DNA from 4 places in the Pseudomonas sp. TE3552 genome. Region 4 is predicted to be linked to each of the others. Evidence: predicted binding sites of a transcription regulator. Region 4 holds the regulator's gene; each other region holds the start of a gene.
The links. Region 4 encodes FliA, which starts transcription of late flagellar genes. Its sites were predicted from a motif close to CTAAAGTTTNNNNNNNNNNNGCCGNTAA; they were not measured.
Positions count from the first base shown of each region.

Region 1: flgM (flagellar biosynthesis anti-sigma factor FlgM) is a predicted target of FliA. The motif match lies at 2,139-2,166, and genes of this name have one in related genera.
Region 2: ACZ9BB_RS24925 (methyl-accepting chemotaxis protein) is a predicted target of FliA. The motif match lies at 2,770-2,797, and genes of this name have one in related genera.
Region 3: ACZ9BB_RS17265 (methyl-accepting chemotaxis protein) is a predicted target of FliA. The motif match lies at 2,033-2,060, and genes of this name have one in related genera.

Region 1 covers NZ_JBWBQJ010000001.1:3,748,228-3,752,555, reverse strand. The annotation lists gene ACZ9BB_RS16915 (MFS transporter) at 1-361, shown strand, start outside; gene ACZ9BB_RS16910 (flagellar brake protein) at 425-1,171, opposite strand; gene ACZ9BB_RS16905 (flagella synthesis protein FlgN) at 1,260-1,727, opposite strand; gene flgM (flagellar biosynthesis anti-sigma factor FlgM) at 1,776-2,102, opposite strand; gene flgA (flagellar basal body P-ring formation chaperone FlgA) at 2,272-3,033, opposite strand; gene ACZ9BB_RS16890 (chemotaxis protein CheV) at 3,116-4,048, shown strand; gene cheR (protein-glutamate O-methyltransferase CheR) at 4,095-4,328, shown strand, end outside.
Region 2 covers NZ_JBWBQJ010000001.1:5,519,441-5,523,768, reverse strand. The annotation lists gene ACZ9BB_RS24930 (aldose 1-epimerase family protein) at 1-573, opposite strand, end outside; gene ACZ9BB_RS24925 (methyl-accepting chemotaxis protein) at 686-2,662, opposite strand; gene ACZ9BB_RS24920 (LysR substrate-binding domain-containing protein) at 2,847-3,767, opposite strand; gene ACZ9BB_RS24915 (NorM family multidrug efflux MATE transporter) at 3,925-4,328, shown strand, end outside.
Region 3 covers NZ_JBWBQJ010000001.1:3,845,063-3,849,390, forward strand. The annotation lists gene ACZ9BB_RS17260 (hypothetical protein) at 1-181, opposite strand, end outside; gene ACZ9BB_RS17265 (methyl-accepting chemotaxis protein) at 293-1,918, opposite strand; gene ACZ9BB_RS17270 (transporter) at 2,193-3,215, shown strand; gene ACZ9BB_RS17275 (inorganic phosphate transporter) at 3,495-4,328, shown strand, end outside.
Region 4 covers NZ_JBWBQJ010000001.1:3,592,554-3,596,881, reverse strand. The annotation lists gene flhF (flagellar biosynthesis protein FlhF) at 1-691, shown strand, start outside; gene fleN (flagellar synthesis regulator FleN) at 809-1,639, shown strand; gene fliA (RNA polymerase sigma factor FliA) at 1,636-2,376, shown strand; gene ACZ9BB_RS16140 (chemotaxis response regulator CheY) at 2,544-2,915, shown strand; gene ACZ9BB_RS16135 (protein phosphatase CheZ) at 2,937-3,725, shown strand; gene ACZ9BB_RS16130 (chemotaxis protein CheA) at 3,763-4,328, shown strand, end outside.

The DNA.
Region 1 (4,328 bases), 160 kb from region 4:
CGGCGCGAGTGTCGGACCGCTGGTGGCCGGGGTGCTGATGAAATTGTTCGGCAGCCACATGCTCTATGCCTTTTTCAGCTTCTTCGCGCTGGTGCTGGTGTGGCGAATCCGTCCGAAAGCGGTCACCAATCTGCATCAGGTGGACGATGCTCCGCTGCATCACGTGGCCATGCCGGACAGCATGACGAGTTCGCCGCTGGTGGCTTGCCTTGACCCGCGGGTCGATGAGCAGGTGGTGCAGGATCAGATGCAGAACCCGGTCAACCCTGAACCCGAGCCCGAATCAGAGCCCGATACAGATCCGGAACCAGAAGACCCTGACGCGAATCGCGAGCAGAGTTTTACCGAAGCGAGGCCTTGATCAAGGCATAAAAAAACGGGCAGTCACCGCAAGGGACTGCCCGTTTTTTATGGGGGGAGCGTATCAGAAGTCGTCTTTATCGAAACGCCGCGCTTCGCGCTGAAGCTGATAGACGAACCGCTCGACCTGCCGCTGCACCAGGCCGCTCATGTTGTGAAAACGCACACCGGCGAAGGTGGTGTTGATCTTCTCTTCGAAGTGCAGGTAACGCAGCTCGACCGGTGCCGTCATGCTGCCGAATGGCAGGGCGGCGATGAAGCGGTCGTAGACCTGGCCCAGTTGCAGCCTGGCGGTAATGTCGCCTTCGAAGCGCAATTTGCAGCCGGTGGCAGAGATGTCCAGCAACTTGCCGTTGATCGGCGACTTGAGCTTGTCACCGCCCAACTCGACATTGACCAGTTGTGCCAACTTCAACGCCGCGCGAAAAGCATTGCGGCGCTGGTGATAAACCACCTCGTCGGGCAGCGTGCCACGGTAGCAGCGGCCATCGCCGGACTCGTCGATGGTCAGCGGGCCATTGCTTTCCCAGGCGATGCGCACGCCGTCGTGGAAGCCTTCGACCTTGAACGGTTCGCCGGCCAGCAGAAAGCGTTCGCCGTCGCGCGGGATCATTTCGTCCAGGGCGATCATGTTGCTGTCACGGTCGACGTCCACCAGATAACTCTGGAAGCGCTGGCTGCGCTCGTGGAACGTGATGATCAGCGGGTCATGGCTGTCTTGCAGCTGACGCAGGTTGCCGGAGATTTCCAGGGGCGTGGTGAGCACCTTGGGGGGCTGCGGAGCATCTTCCGCGCTTAAGGCATTGGACACGGGGTATCAATCTCCAGACAAATATGACTACTAGCCAGCATTCTGCCAGCATGTTTCGCGTCTTGATAGGGCGTGCTCATCGAAAGGCTCAAGCCTGACTGAGCTGGCGTGGCTTGGCGAGCTTGGAGGTTGATCCGCGGGCATCGTAGAGCGCTGGCGGCTCGCCGCCGGTGAGGATCTTCAGCTGGTTGGCCGTGGCGGCCTGCTGCACCAGAATCGACTGGCCATTGTGGACATTGGCGGCCTGGCATTGGGCCAGGAGATCGGTCAACACGTCGCTCTGTGCCAGCAACTGTTCGCCAATGCTCGAGTGGCCGGCAAGTTGCTCCAGGCCCTGGCGATTGGTTGGCAGGTTGAGGCTGGCGAGGATTTCACTGCGCTTGCGGCCATGCTGTTCGAGCAAAATGATCAATGCCTGTTTGCGCGCCAGAATGTCTTCGAGCAGTGGCATGTCGCGACCGTGCAAGGCGAGGGACTCGGTTTGCAGCAGCTCCAGCAAATGTTGCGCCGGGGCAAAGTCGTCGATGATCAGTTGCAGTAAATTAGTGTCGTGCATGGCTGGCCTTGGGTTTTAAGCGTCCAAAAGCCTGGCGCGGGCCGTGGCCTAGCGCTGGGCTTCGAAGTTGAGCAGTTTGCTGGCTACACGGTTGCTGTCGACTTTATAGCTGCCATCGGCAATCGCTGCTTTCAACTCGGCCACGCGGGCTTTGTCGACGGCAGGCTGATCGCGCAGCTTGTCAGTGACCTTCTGCAACTGTTGAGCCTCATTGCTGAGGTGTACCGACTCCCCGCTTTGGGTGGTACTGGCCTGTTCGGCCGGGGTATTCAGCGGCGCGGATTGGCCGGCTTCGGCGGTTTCCTTAGCAACGCTGGTACGCGTACTGCCCGTAAGTGACGAAGAGCTGTTTAAACGACTGAAATCGATGACCATGACAAAAAACCTCTGGATATTTGGACGCTTGCCATGTTTTCGGCGATTCCCCGAAAAACTTTAGGCCCATTTATCAATGAGCGTGCATGCGCCAGCGCGTGTCCTGCATGCGGCACAGTTTAGGCAACAGCCCAGTGGCGCGCCATCTCTTCACGAACTGCATGGCCACTCACATAGACACTTCCACCTGGCCGGGCGCGGTGACTTGCGCCTTGATGACCCGCTGGGAGTTAAGGTTTTTCACGCGAATCTGTTCGCTCATGCCGCCGTTGGACAGCGCTTCACCCGGCATGCGCACACTGAGCGTACCACTGCGGGCGGTAATCACCACCTGGTCGCCTTTGCGAACCACTTCCGCCTGTTCGAGATGCACCAGGGTAATGATCTGATCGGCGACCATTGGTCGGGTAAGTTTTTGCCCGATCGCCTGATCGACGGAGGTCAGAAAACCCTGATTTATCAAGCTGATATCACGCTCGTGCAGGGTCACGTCCTGCGGTTCGATAATACCGGTGCGCTTGAGCGGGCGGGTGGTGGTCACGATGTCGCGAAACAGCTTCACTTGAGCGGGCACGAAGACGGTCCAGGGCGAGGCGCCATCGCAGCGAACCTTGACCGTGACCCGGCCCAGAGGCCTTGCCGGGCTCTCGAGGGTGGCTGTCAATTCCTTGTCGCACATAGGCATGCGCAGGCGCGGATCGAGCTGGTTGACCTGGATTTCGTAGCGACCTTGCGTTTGACTGGTGGCCAGATAGTCCTCTACGGTGAATTCAAGAAAGCCCTGGGTGACGCCGATAAGCATGTCAGGCAAGGTAACCGTATCAGCAAGGGCAGGGCTGCCAGCGTTGAACAGGCAAGCGGCCGACATCGCGCAGAGCAATCTGCGGCAGGTTGATGTCAGGTGTCGGAAAAATGTCGGTTCTGTGTTCATAAGAGTTAAAAAGCAAGCGCCGTGCCGTTTAGTGATGAATGTGCGTCGCAACACACTTAGCGTTGGTAGTGGGAGTCTGGGCATGGCTGGTGTAATGGATTCGGTGAACCAGCGCACACAACTGGTAGGGCAGAATCGCCTTGAGCTGTTGTTGTTCCGTCTCGACGGCCAGCAGCTGTATGGGATCAACGTGTTCAAGGTTCGCGAGGTGCTGCAATGCCCCAAGCTGACCCTGATGCCCAAGTCCAGTCCTGTCGTGTGCGGTGTGGCGAATATTCGGGGGGCAACCATTCCGATTCTGGATCTGGCGATGGCGACCGGTGCCGGTCGGTTGCTGGACCAGAGCAATCCCTTCGTGATCATCACGGAGTACAACACCAAGACCCAGGGTTTCCTGGTCCGGTCGGTGGAGCGCATCGTCAACATGAACTGGGAGGAGATTCATCCGCCACCCAAGGGCACGGGGCGCGATCACTACCTGACGGCTGTGACCCGGGTCGACAATCAGTTAGTCGAAATCATCGACGTCGAGAAGGTGCTGGCCGAAGTGGCGCCGACACCGGAAGCGATTTCGGTGGGCGTGGTCGATGTTGAAACCCAGCACAAGGCGCTCTCTTTGCGTGTACTGACGGTCGATGACTCGTCGGTGGCGCGCAAGCAGGTGACCCGTTGCCTGCAGACGATCGGTGTCGAAGTGGTGGCGTTGAACGACGGCCGGCAAGCGCTGGATTACCTGCGCAAGCTGGTCGAGGAGGGCAAGAAGCCGGAAGACGAGTTCCTGATGATGATCTCCGACATCGAGATGCCGGAGATGGACGGGTACACCCTGACGGCCGAGATCCGCAACGATCCGCGCATGCAAAAGCTGCATATCATCCTGCACACTTCGTTGTCGGGTGTGTTCAATCAGGCGATGGTCAAGAAGGTTGGTGCCGATGACTTCCTGGCCAAATTCCGTCCTGATGACCTGGCATCCCGGGTAGTCGACCGGATCAAAGCGGCAGATAACAGCTAGGGGCCTTCTGTCCCTGGCGTTCAACACGATTTAAGAGGCGGCATCTTTGTCTACGGGTAATTTGGATTTTGAACAGTTCCGGGTATTTCTGGAAAAAGCCTGTGGCATTTTGCTCGGTGAGAACAAGCAATACCTGGTTTCGAGCCGTCTCAACAAACTGATGGAACAGCAGGGCATCAAATCGCTGGGTGAACTGGTCCAGCGCATCCAGACCCAACCACGCAGCGGTTTGCGCGAGATGGTGGTGGACGCCATGACCACTAACGAAACCCTGTGGTTT
Region 2 (4,328 bases), 1.9 Mb from region 4:
GTCGACTTTCTTGAACGCCTGTTCTTTCAGCTCGCCGCGCAGGGTGATGGCGTACGGCGGCTTTTCATCGATGTGCAGGGTGACTTTATTGGCGGGGATATTGGCGGCGCGACCGTGCAGGGTCAGCAGTTCGCCGTTGTCGATGCCGGGGTGGCCGACCCATTCGTAGCCGCAGCGGGTGACCAGTTCGTTGAAACCTTCCAGCCAGCCCAGGCCACCACGCCCGTTGAGTTCGATGAAAGATGGATTGACCACTTCCTTGACCGGCGAATCCCAGCCCATACGCACATTGCCGACCGAGGCCTGCAGGACGTTCATGCCACGAGTCGGTACCACCGAGAGTTTCATTGTGCCGTTATCGATGTCGACGATGCTGACCCCCTCCTGCCGCCCACCGTGCAAAGTGCGCAGGGTCACGGAGAAGGGTTTGTCGGTTTTTACACCGAGTTGCTGGCTGGTGATCTGCCAGTTCTGGGCGGCTTTGTCGGTGTCGAGCAGGACGTAGTCCCAAGCCATGGCTTGGGAAGCAGCGGACAGTGCGCTGAGAGCAACGAAGAGTTTGAGCGGGGTCATGGCAGCAGCCTTTCTTGGAGTTGTGCCAATTTTATAGACTTGAAGAAACGTTTCAGCAAGCATAAAAATCGAGACACTGGTGCTAAATGCCAATGCCGATTTCAGAAGCGACTCAGCGAAACCGATCAACCTCATGCCGTAAGTCCGCCGCGAGCTTCTCCAGCTCTTTGGCAGTCACTGCCAGGTTGGACACCACTTCGCGCTGTTCACTGTTCGCCAGGGCGATGCTTTGCAGGTTGCTGCTGAGCAAGGTCGCGGTGCTGCTTTGTTCCTGGGTCGCGGTGGTGATGGCGGCGAATTGCTGACCGGCGGAGCGGCTTTGTTCATCGATCCGCGCCAGGGCCGAAGCGACGTTGGCGTTGCGCGACAGGCCTTCCTGCATCAGCACGTTGCCCTGCTCCATGGTGCTGATGGCGTTACCGGTTTCCTGCTGAATGCTTTGAATCATCCCGGAAATTTCATCAGTGGCCTGGCGAGTACGTGAGGCCAGGTTGCGCACCTCATCGGCCACCACCGCAAACCCGCGGCCCTGCTCACCGGCGCGGGCGGCTTCGATGGCGGCGTTGAGCGCCAGCAGATTGGTTTGCTCGGCGATCGCGGTAATCACCCCGACAATGCCGCCGATTTCCTGGGAGCGCTGCCCCAAGGTATTGATCACCGTCGCGGTGCTGTTCAGAGCACCGGCGATTTGCTCCAGGGATGAGGACGCTTCGTCCATCGACGTACGACCGATCTGGGTTTGCTGTGCGTTTTCCTGCGCCAGTCGCTGGGTGTTGCCCATGTTGTCGGCGATGTTCAACGAGGTGGCGCTGAATTCTTCTACGGCGCCGGCCATGCTGGTGATTTCGCCGGACTGCTGTTCCATCCCTTCATAGGCGCCACCGGACAAACCGGATAACGCCTGGGCACGGCTGTTGACCTCTCCCGACGCTCGGCGGATGTGCTCGACCATGGTCGACAGGGCTTGGCTCATCTGGTTGAAGGCGCGGGCCAACTGACCGATTTCGTCGTTGCTCGACACGTTCAGGCGCACACTCAAATCACCGGCGCCCAAGGCTTCGGCCTGACGCACCAGATCACTCAGCGGCGCCAGTTTGCTGCGCAGCAACCAAACCGCCGAACCCACTGCCAGCAACATCGCCAGCAGACTGCCGATGGCCAGTCGTATACCGACACTCCAGGTCACCGCACGGATTTCAGTTTTCGGCATACTCGCCACCACCGACCACGGCCCACCTTCGAACGGCACGGCAACGCTGTAGAAATCTTGCGACGTGTCGCTCCAGAAATCGCCCTTGCCCGGCGTCTTGGCCAGGCCGGCGATGGTCGGAACCGCCTGATCCAGCGCTTGCACACCGGCGATCGGCACCAGCCATTTGTTCTGCTCGTCAAGCAGTGCCAGGGAGCCGGTCTGGCCGATGCGGAAGCGTTTCAGGTTGTCAAACTGGGCGTTCTGCGCGTCGGTGTAATCGAAGCCTACGAACAACGCGGCAATCACCTTACCGCCGCTGTCGCGTACGGGGGTGTACTGAGTCATGTAGGACCGTTCGAAGAGCAAGGCGCGACCGACGTAGCTCTGCCCCGCCATCAAGCGCGCATAAGCCGGGTGAGCGTGATCGAGAAGCGTGCCGATGGCCCGGTTGCCATCCTGTTTGCTCAGGGACGTGCTGACTCGAATGAAGTCTTCGCCACTGCGCACGAACAGCGTCGCGACGCCGGCGGTCATTTGCTTGAACTCGTCCACTTCCTTGAAGTTGTTGTTCAACACTTCGCTGCCCAGGTGCAGGCCTGGGGTCTGCACGCCTGCCACAGCCACCGGCTCATCCGGGTGCACGCTCAAACCGGCGCTGAAGCGCTTCTCGAACAGGCCGCTGAGACGCTGGGTACTTTCACGCAACGTGCCGTGGAAAGTGCTCAACTGATCGGCCAACAGTCGCGCCTCGCTGGCCAGGTGCTCTTCGCGGGTGGCGAGGTTGGCGGCGTCCAGCGAGCGCAGGGCAAACACGGTGCTGCCGCTGATGACGATCGCCAGTATCACGGCAAGCGCAAGACCCAGCTGTGAGGCAATCCGAGCACGAGGTTGAGACATGACAGCTCCTGACCCAGTGGCCAGATCATTCTGATCTCATCGCACACTCGGCAAAATTTCTGATTAGTGGGGACAACCTGGACCTGCACTAAGGTTCCATATGCAGATTTTCGGCGGCAAAGCGCAATACTTGAGTGATCAGCGCGGATATGGCTCAAGGCCACATTGTGGCGACTTCATCGATTCAGCCCAGACGTTCGACATCCGGTAATTCCATGGCCCGGACTTCGCTTTGCAGGAAATCGCTGAGCCGGCGTAAACGCTCGCCTCCAGGGCGGGTTTTCGGCCAGACCAGGTAATAATTCTCACCGCTGGCAACGGCCGTCGGCCACGGCAAACTCAGACGTCCCTGTGCGACATCCTCCGCCACCATCAGCAAATCGCCCATGGATACGCCATAACCTCGGGCGGCAGCAATCATGCCCAGCTCCAGCGTGTCGAACACCTGCCCACCCTTGAGCGAGACTTGATCGGTCAGGCCCATGCGCTCCAGCCAATTGCGCCAGTCACGGCGGTCCGGCGTCGGGTGCAGCAGTTCGGTACTGGCCAGGCGCGCAACATCCCACGGCTGATCCTTCAGCAGATTCGGCGCACCCACCGGAATCAACTCTTCGGGGAACAGCAACGTCGTCTCCCAGTCCGGTGGAAAATGCCCGTTGCTGAGGATGACGGCGCAGTCGAAGGGTTCGTGGTTGAAGTCCACCGTATCGATGTCCATCCAGGCACTGGTCAATTGCACCTCGTTGCCCGGTCGCAGGTGCCGAAAACGACTGAGCCGTGCCAACAGCCAGCGCATGGTCAGAGTCGACGGGGCTTTCATGCGCAGGATGTCGTCTTCGGCGCGCAAGGTGTTGCAGGCCCGCTCAAGGGCGGTGAAGCCCTCGCGAATGCCCGGCAGGATCAGCCGCGCCGATTCGGTCAGTTGCAGGTTGCGCCCGCTGCGGTGAAACAGCCGACAGGCGAAATGCTCTTCGAGCGTACGAATGTGCCTACTGACCGCACTTTGCGTGATCGACAGTTCTTCGGCGGCGCGGGTAAACGAGCTATGCCGCGCCGCCGCTTCGAATGCTCGAAGGGCATACAAGGGAGGAAGACGACGGGACATCGGGAAAGCTCCTATAGCGCGGTTGCCTCAACTTATCAGAAACTTGCGAGCATGAGTTTTAATCATGCCACCCATCCTTTTTATCCCTTTGTGCAATCCCCGCAGAGCGCCGAGAATCGACGTTTCCTGTTCTCTCTGACAATCGAGCGTGATGATCATGCAGCATCCAGCGCGTATTGAACTCTGGGCCATCCTGCGGCTGGCGGGGCCGTTGATTGCCTCGCAGTTGGCGCACATGTTGATGGTCCTCACCGACACGTTGATGATGGCGCGCCTGAGCCCCGAGGCGTTGGCCGGCGGCGGCCTGGGCGCGGCGACGTATTCGTTCGTGTCGATTTTCTGCATCGGCGTGATCGCCGCCGTCGGCACCCTGGTGGCGATCCGTCAGGGCGCCGGCGACATCATTGGCGCGGCGCGGCTGACCCAGGCCGGGCTGTGGCTCGCCTGGTTGATGGCGCTGGTGGCGGGTTTGCTGCTGTGGAACCTCAAACCGGTGTTGCTGCTGTTCGGCCAGACCGAAACCAACGTCCAGGCTGCCGGCCAGTTTCTGTTGATCCTGCC
Region 3 (4,328 bases), 250 kb from region 4:
TGCTGCTGGAACTGCTGTCGCTCGACGCCGCCGGTGCACCGCCAGCGGAAACCTTAGTGGTGTCGCCGGACGCCTCAGTCGTTGTCGCGACTGAGGTGTCGTCGGTGCTGTCGTTGATCGCGACTTTGCTTGAAGAGGTCGACAGGGTCTGGTTGATCGAAACGGAGCTGATGCTGACCATGGGATTTATCCAGTGTGGCGTTTGGGTAAATCCGTCATCGACGGGCGCGGCGCGAACTTGAGAGCGACTGTGTACCGAGTCGGTAACCGAATCGGTACACAGCCAATGTCACTAGGCGCTCAATCGCGCCGTCACTTCATTCAACTGCCCCGACAACCCATGCAGATTGTGGCTGGCCGCTTCAGTGCGCTGCACGTTATCCAGGTTGGTACTGGCGATGCTGGTGATTTCGGTGAGGTTGCGCGAGATGTCTTCGGCCACCGAGGTCTGCTCTTCGGCGGCAGTGGCGATCTGGCGGTTCATGTCGCGAATGGCTTCCACGGCATGGGTGATGCGCTCGAGCATGGCGCCGGCCTGGGTCACTTGCTCGACGCTTTCTTCGCTGCGTGACTGGCCGCTTTCGATGGCTTGGGCCGCGTCCACCGCACCGGTTTGCACGGTTTGAATGATCTGGTTGATCTCGATGATCGAGGCTGCCGTGCGCTGGGCCAGGCTGCGCACTTCATCGGCGACCACCGCAAAACCGCGCCCGGCTTCACCGGCACGGGCCGCTTCGATCGCTGCGTTGAGCGCCAGCAGGTTGGTCTGCTCGGCGATGCCGCGAATCACTTCCAGCACTTTGCCGATGCGCCCGCTGTCGGCTTCCAGACGACGGATGACCGTGGCGGTGTTGGCGATCTCGCCGCGCATTTGGGTGATGGTGTGAATGGTGCCCTGCATGACTTTTTCGCCCTGCTGGGCAGACTGGTCGGCATCGTCGGCCGCACGTGCCGCATCCGCTGCATGACGCGCGACTTCTTGGGCGGTGGCGGACATTTCGTTCATCGCCGTGGCCACCTGATCGGTGCGGTTGAACTGTTCGTTGGTGCCGCTGGCCATAAGACCGGCAATTGAGTTCAGCTCGCCACTGGCGCTGTCCAGGTCCGTCGCACTGCGCTGCAAACGGTTGAAGGTTTCAGCAAGGAAATCGCGCAAGGTGTTGGCGGCCGTGGCCAAGTTGCCCAGTTCGTCCTGACGGGTGCTGGCCACGCGTTCGGCGAAACGGCCCTGGCTCAGTTGTGCCACGTAGTCGATCAGTTTGCGGATCGGCTCTACCAGATTGCGGTTGACCAGCCACAGGCTCAACAGGCCAATCAACAGACCCGATACCAGCATCACGATGATCCCCAGCAACACCGTCTGATCGGCGCTGGCGCTGATCAACTTCGATTGCTCGGTGCCCTGTTTGCGCAGCTCGCTGACCAGTTCGCTCATCTGCTCGCTGGCGGCACGGTCCATGCCCTTGACCGCGTTGTCGCCGGCCGTTGGGTCGGCACCGGCCGCCACATAGGCATCACGGCCCTTCTGATAGGCTGCACCCAATACACGATGCTCTTCACGCAGGCGTTCGATGCGAGTCTTGAGTTGCGGCTCAATGCCCTTCTGCCCGGCCAGCTCGCCCAGGATGCCCTGCACGTTGCGCTGACCTTCCTCGAACTGCTTCCAGTATTTGTCCAGGTCCGCTGGCTGCTTGCCGCGCAGCAGGACGTTTTTCCACTCCTGAACCTGCACCTTGAATTGCAGGTTGGCTTCATCGATCAATTGCGAGGTGCGCAACGGGCCTTCAATCAGATTCGCGTAGCTCTGAACACCGTTGGACAGAAAGTGAAAGCTGGCCAAAGCGATCAGCAACATCGCCAACAGGCTGCCGCTCAACAGGGCGAGAATTTGTGCTCGAAGGGACTTTTGTAAAGACATCGGGAAGTACTCAAAACAGGAATGAGGCACGCGGATGAAGGCGTGAAAAGTATCCGGACATCCCTGTCTCCCACATTGGCCCTTGGCCGAAGGCGCGCAAACTTAACCCAAGGGTGATCGGCGTGCCAGAGCGGTTCTTGAGGAGAATCCGACCATCGGTATCGCAATCGTTTGCGTACACCTCGCCGTCACAAAACCGTCATGAGTGCTTGCAATGATGTGGCACAAGTGAACCTGTGAAACCCGCGACAGGCGCCTTCTCCAGCGAGACTTAATGAACCACAGCATCGACCAACGCCATCGCGATTCCGACCTGTTCGGGCTGCTTTACGGTTTCAGTTTTCGCCCCGGCGAGCGTGGCCGAGAGATCGATTCGGCCAAGGCGCTGCATTGCCTGCAACACCCGGACGATAACGACGAATTCCTCTGGCTGCACCTGAACCTGGCCCACGCCGCGTGCGAACGCTGGATGAAAAGCCATCTGCAATTGCCCGACGAGTTTTTTGAAGCCTTGCATGAAGGTTCCCGCTCGACACGCATCGAGCATGTCGATTCGGCGTTGCTGGCGGTGGTCAACGATGTGGTGTTCAACCTCAGCAGCATGGTCTCCTCGGACGTCTCGACACTGTGGGTCTGCGCCCGCAGCCGGCTGATCGTCAGCGCGCGGCTGCAACCGCTGCACTCGGTGGACAAGCTGCGCTCTTCGGTGAAGGCCGGTGAATGCTTTCGTTCGCCGCTGGAACTGCTGGTGCATTTGCTGCGCGATCAGGGCGAAGTGCTGACGCAGATCGTGCGCAAGACCAGCCTCAGTGTCGATCAGATCGAAGATGAATTGCTGTCTTCGCGCCTGTCCACCAACCGCGCCGAACTGGGCGCCAACCGCCGGGTGCTGGTGCGCCTGCAACGCTTGCTGGCGCTGGAGCCGGGCTCATTGCTACGCCTGCTCAATCGCCCGCCGCAATGGTTGCAGAAGGAGGACGTCAAGGAGCTGCGCAAGTCCACCGAGGAGTTCGCGCTGATCATCAACGACCTCACCGCTCTCGGTGAACGGATCAAGCTGTTGCAGGAAGAGATCGCCGCCAACCTCAACGAACAGAGCAACCGCACGCTGTTCACCCTGACCGTGGTCACGGTGCTGGCGCTGCCGATCAACATCATTGCCGGTTTCTTTGGCATGAACGTCGGCGGGGTGCCGCTTGCCGGTGATCCGGAGGGGTTCTGGATTCTGGTGGCACTGGTCGCGACGTTTACCCTGATTGCCGGGCGCTGGGCGTTTCGCAAGCGGCAGGATTATTGAATCCTTCGGCCCCACCGATACATTGTGGCGAGGGGGCTTGCCCCCGTTGGGTTGCGAAGCGACCCCAAATTCTGCAAACCGTTTTCTCCAGACAGAACACGGTTTCCTACTTGACGACTGCTTCGCAGCCGAACGGGAGCAAGCTCCCTCGCCACAGATGTTTGCCAGCCTAAGCATCCAGCTCCGCAAAAAAACCCAAACACTGACCCAGCGCAGCCTCTCTGTAATATTTAGCAACGATCATGACCGATACTCCTTCTCTGCTCAGGATTGTCCGGCATGGCTACGCCTTCCTTTACTGCCGCTACCCTGGCTTCCGCCAGCAGCGCCACGCCCAAGCTCGATAAAAAACCCGGCCTGCTAACCATTGTGGTGTTCTTTGCGGTGCTGGGCAGCGGGCTGTTGTTCACCGCCTACAGCCTGATGCACGACATGAGCGAACTCGGCACGGTGGTCACCACCTGGACGCCATTTCTGCTGCTGGGCGTTGCGCTGCTGATTGCCTTGGGCTTTGAGTTCGTCAACGGTTTCCACGACACCGCCAACGCCGTGGCGACGGTGATTTACACTCACTCCTTGCCACCACATTTCGCGGTGGTCTGGTCGGGCTTCTTCAACTTCCTCGGCGTGTTGCTTTCGAGCGGCGCGGTGGCGTTCGGCATCATCGCCCTGTTGCCAGTGGAGCTGATACTGCAAGTCGGTTCCTCCGCCGGTTTCGCGATGATCTTCGCGCTGTTGATCGCCGCGATCCTGTGGAACCTCGGGACCTGGTGGCTGGGCTTGCCGGCGTCTTCGTCGCACACCCTGATCGGCTCGATCATCGGCGTCGGCGTGGCCAATGCCCTGATGCACGGCCGCGACGGCACCAGCGGGGTGGATTGGGCCCAGGCGACCAAGGTTGGCTACGCGTTGCTGCTGTCGCCGCTGATCGGCTTCGCCTTTGCCGCGCTGTTACTGCTGGCGTTGCGCGCTTTCGTCAAAAATCGTGCGTTGTACAAGGCGCCGAAGGGCGATGCGCCGCCACCGTGGTGGATTCGCGGCATGTTGATTCTGACCTGCACCGGCGTGTCGTTCGCCCACGGTTCCAACGACGGCCAGAAAGGCATGGGCCTG
Region 4 (4,328 bases):
CCCGGAAGTCGAACCGCTGGAAGAGGGCGGCGTGATTGCCATGGTCGGCCCGGCCGGCATGGGCAAGACCACCACGCTGGCCAAGCTTGCGGCCCGTTACGTGCTCAAGTACGGCGCGCAGAACATCGCGCTGGTGAGCATGGACAGCTATCGCATCGGCGCCCAGGAACAGCTCAAGACCCTGGGCCGGATCCTCAATGTGTCGGTCACCCATGTCGACCCGGGCCAATCGTTGGTGCAGGCGCTGGAGCCCTTGCTGCGCAAACGCGTGGTGCTGATCGATACCGCCGGCCTTCAGGCCAGCGACCCGGCACTGCGCATGCAGCTCGAAAGCCTGGCCGGACGGGGCATCAAATCAAAAAATTATCTGGTCTTGGCAACCACCAGCCAGAAACAGGTTCTAACCGCCGCTTATCACAGTTACAAACGTTGCGGCCTCGCCGGCTGCATCCTGACTAAACTGGATGAAACGGCAAGTCTGGGCGAGGTGTTGAGCCTGGCTATCAGCCATGAGTTGCCGGTGGCTTACCTGACCGATGGTCCGCGGATTCCCGATGATTTGCATCTGCCGCGTCGTCATCAGTTGGTCAGCCGCGCCGTCAGCGTACAAATGCAGGAAGAACCCAGCGAAGAAGCCATGGCTGATATGTTCGCTGACCTTTACCACAGTCCGACCAAGCGGGTTGGCTGAGGTATTTAATGAACGGTTTTTGTACCTACATCGATGGTCTGCCACGCATTGTTCCATTGGTGAACGCGCAGCCAGTAATGTGGCCTCCGTCTAAGTAAGACAAGGTAAAGAAATAACATGGGCAGCATGCATCCCGTACAGGTGATCGCGGTGACCGGCGGCAAAGGTGGCGTCGGGAAGACTAACGTGTCAGTGAACTTGTCCCTGGCTCTAGCTGAGCTCGGCCGGCGCGTCATGCTGCTGGATGCCGACCTGGGACTGGCGAACGTCGACGTCCTGCTGGGACTGACACCCAAACGCACCCTGGCCGACGTGATCGAAGGCCGTTGTGAGCTGCGCGACGTGCTGTTGCAAGGGCCAGGCGGTATCCGCATCGTCCCGGCCGCCTCCGGCACCCAGAGCATGGTGCATTTGAGCCCGGCCCAGCACGCCGGCCTGATCCAGGCGTTCAGCGACATCGGCGACAACCTCGACGTATTGGTGATCGACACCGCTGCGGGCATTGGTGACTCGGTAGTCAGCTTCGTGCGCGCTGCGCAAGAAGTCTTGCTGGTGGTGTGTGACGAGCCGACCTCGATCACCGACGCCTACGCGCTGATCAAACTGCTTAACCGCGACTACGGCATGAACCGCTTCCGCGTCCTGGCCAACATGGCGCAAAGCCCGCAGGAAGGCCGCAACCTGTTCGCCAAGTTGACCAAGGTCACCGACCGTTTCCTCGACGTTGCCTTACAGTACGTCGGTGCCGTGCCTTACGACGAAAGCGTGCGCAAGGCCGTGCAGAAGCAGCGTGCCGTCTACGAAGCCTTTCCGCGTTCCAAGTGCGCCCTGGCGTTCAAGGCCATTGCGCAGAAAGTCGATACCTGGCCGCTGCCGGCCAACCCGCGTGGGCACCTGGAGTTTTTCGTCGAGCGCCTCGTGCAACAAACGGCAGGACCCGTGTTATGACAGCCAGCGGTTACAACCTCTACAAGCAGTCGGCACGTGACGCGCAGTACGAGCTGATCGAGCGTTACGCGCCACTGGTCAAGCGCATTGCCTACCACTTGCTGGCGCGTCTGCCGGCCAGTGTCCAGGTCGAAGACCTGATCCAGGCCGGGATGATCGGCCTGCTTGAAGTATCAACCAAATACGACGCCAGCAAAGGCGCGAGTTTCGAGACGTACGCGGGCATACGAATCCGCGGCGCGATGCTTGATGAAGTGCGCAAGGGGGATTGGGCGCCACGTTCGGTCCACCGCAATACCCGCATGGTCAGCGACGCGATTCGCTCGATTGAAGCTAAAACCGGCCGTGACGCTAAAGATCACGAAGTTGCGGCCGAACTCCAATTGAGTCTCGACGATTATTACGGAATTTTGAACGACACCCTGGGCAGCCGGTTATTCAGTTTCGACGATCTGTTGCAGGACGGCGAACACGAAGGGCTGCATGAGGATGGCGCGAGTGCTCATCTCGAGCCGTCACGCGATCTGGAAGATGAACGCTTCCAGGCGGCGCTGGCGGACGCGATTGCCAATTTGCCGGAGCGTGAGCGACTGGTGTTGGCGCTGTACTACGACGAAGAGTTGAATCTCAAGGAAATCGGTGAGGTCCTGGGGGTCAGCGAATCGCGGGTCAGCCAGTTACACAGCCAGTGCGCGGCCCGTTTGCGGGGGCGTTTGGGGGAGTGGCGAGCGCGCTGAAGGCAGTGTGGGGACACTGCGAATGGAGCTGGTGTGGTGTTGAACCGTACCGGTCTCGATCTGTTGTGCTCCAGACAGTCATTGAGTGCTTTGCCGGATTGATTGAAATGGCGCGTCCAGGTGCTGGGCGCGTTTAAGACTGCTTGGAGGTCGAATTGGACAAGAACATGAAAATCCTCATCGTTGATGACTTCTCAACGATGCGGCGGATCATAAAAAACCTGTTGCGTGACCTTGGGTTCACCAACACCGCCGAGGCCGATGACGGGTTGACCGGGTTGCCGATGCTGCAAAGCGGTAACTTCGATTTTCTGGTTACCGACTGGAACATGCCCGGGATGACCGGCATCGACCTGCTTCGTGCGGTGCGCGCCGATGAAAGGCTCAAGCATCTGCCGGTGCTGATGGTGACCGCTGAAGCCAAGCGCGAGCAGATTATCGAAGCGGCCCAGGCCGGTGTTAACGGCTATGTGGTCAAGCCCTTCACGGCCCAGGCGTTGAAAGAAAAAATCGAGAAGATTTTCGAACGCATTGGCTGATGTACTGCGCACGGGGGAGCTATGGAGCATAACGAATCTTCACAGGGCGATTTCGAGTCGACCCTGAAAAAACACGCGGTCGAACTGGTCGACAGCCTTGAAAAAGGCAGGTTCGGCGACGCTGTGCAACTGATCCATGAGCTCAACCAGACCCGTGACCGCGGCCTGTATCAGGAAGTGGGCAAGCTCACCCGCGAGCTGCATAGCGCGATCGTCAATTTCCAGATTGACCCGCACATGCCGCAAGCCGAGGAAGTGTCTCAGATCACGGATGCCACCGAGCGCCTGTCCTATGTGGTCAAGCTGACCGAGGCCGCGGCCAACCGCACCATGGACCTGGTGGAAAACGCCACGCCGCTGATCAACAGCCTGAGCGACGAAGCCCAGGTGTTGAGCGCGGATTGGGGGCGGTTCATGCGTCGCGAAGTCGGGGCTGAAGAGTTCCGCGAGTTGGCCCGGCGGGTCGACGGTTTCCTGACACGCAGCAGTGAAGACAACCGCGTCGTGTCGAGCAACCTCAACGACATTCTGCTGGCCCAGGATTACCAGGACCTCACCGGTCAGGTGATCAAGCGTGTGACCCAACTGGTCACCGAAGTTGAAAGCAACCTGCTCAAGCTCGTACTCATGGCCAGTCACGTAGACCGCTTTGCGGGTATCGAACATGACCGTGAGGCGATGCTGGCTGAAAAAGATCCACAAAAACATCTCTCTCAGGGTGAAGGTCCGCAGATTCATGCCGATAAAAGAGAAGACGTTGTGTCCGGTCAGGACGATGTGGACGATTTGTTATCCAGTCTTGGATTTTAGTTTTCTGGGTTTTTAGACCTGTAGGAGCACCCCCTTAATGAGCTTCGGCGCCGATGAAGAGATCCTTCAGGATTTCCTGGTTGAGGCCGGCGAGATTCTAGAGCAACTGTCCGAGCAGCTGGTCGAGCTGGAAAGCCGACCCGATGATGCGGACTTGCTCAATGCAATTTTTCGCGGTTTTCACACTGTAAAAGGGGGCGCCGGCTTCCTCCAGCTCAACGAGCTGGTGGAGTGCTGTCACATCGCCGAGAACGTGTTCGACATCCTGCGCAAGGGTGAGCGTCGCGTCGACTCGGAACTGATGGACGTGGTTCTCGAAGCGCTGGACGCGGTGAACAGCATGTTCAGCGAAGTCCGCGAACGCAGCCCGATCACGGCTGCCACGCCTGAATTGCTCGCGGCGCTGGCTCGTCTGGCCGAGCCGCAAACGGCTGATGAAGCCACACCGGCGCCGGTCGCTGAAGTGGTTGAAGCGCCGGTCGCTGAAAGCGAATCGGGTGACATTACCGATAACGAATTCGAACAACTGCTGGACTCGCTGAACGCCGTCAAGGCCCAGGCCGAGGCGCCCGTAGCGGCTGCTCAACCTGCTTCGCTGCCTGC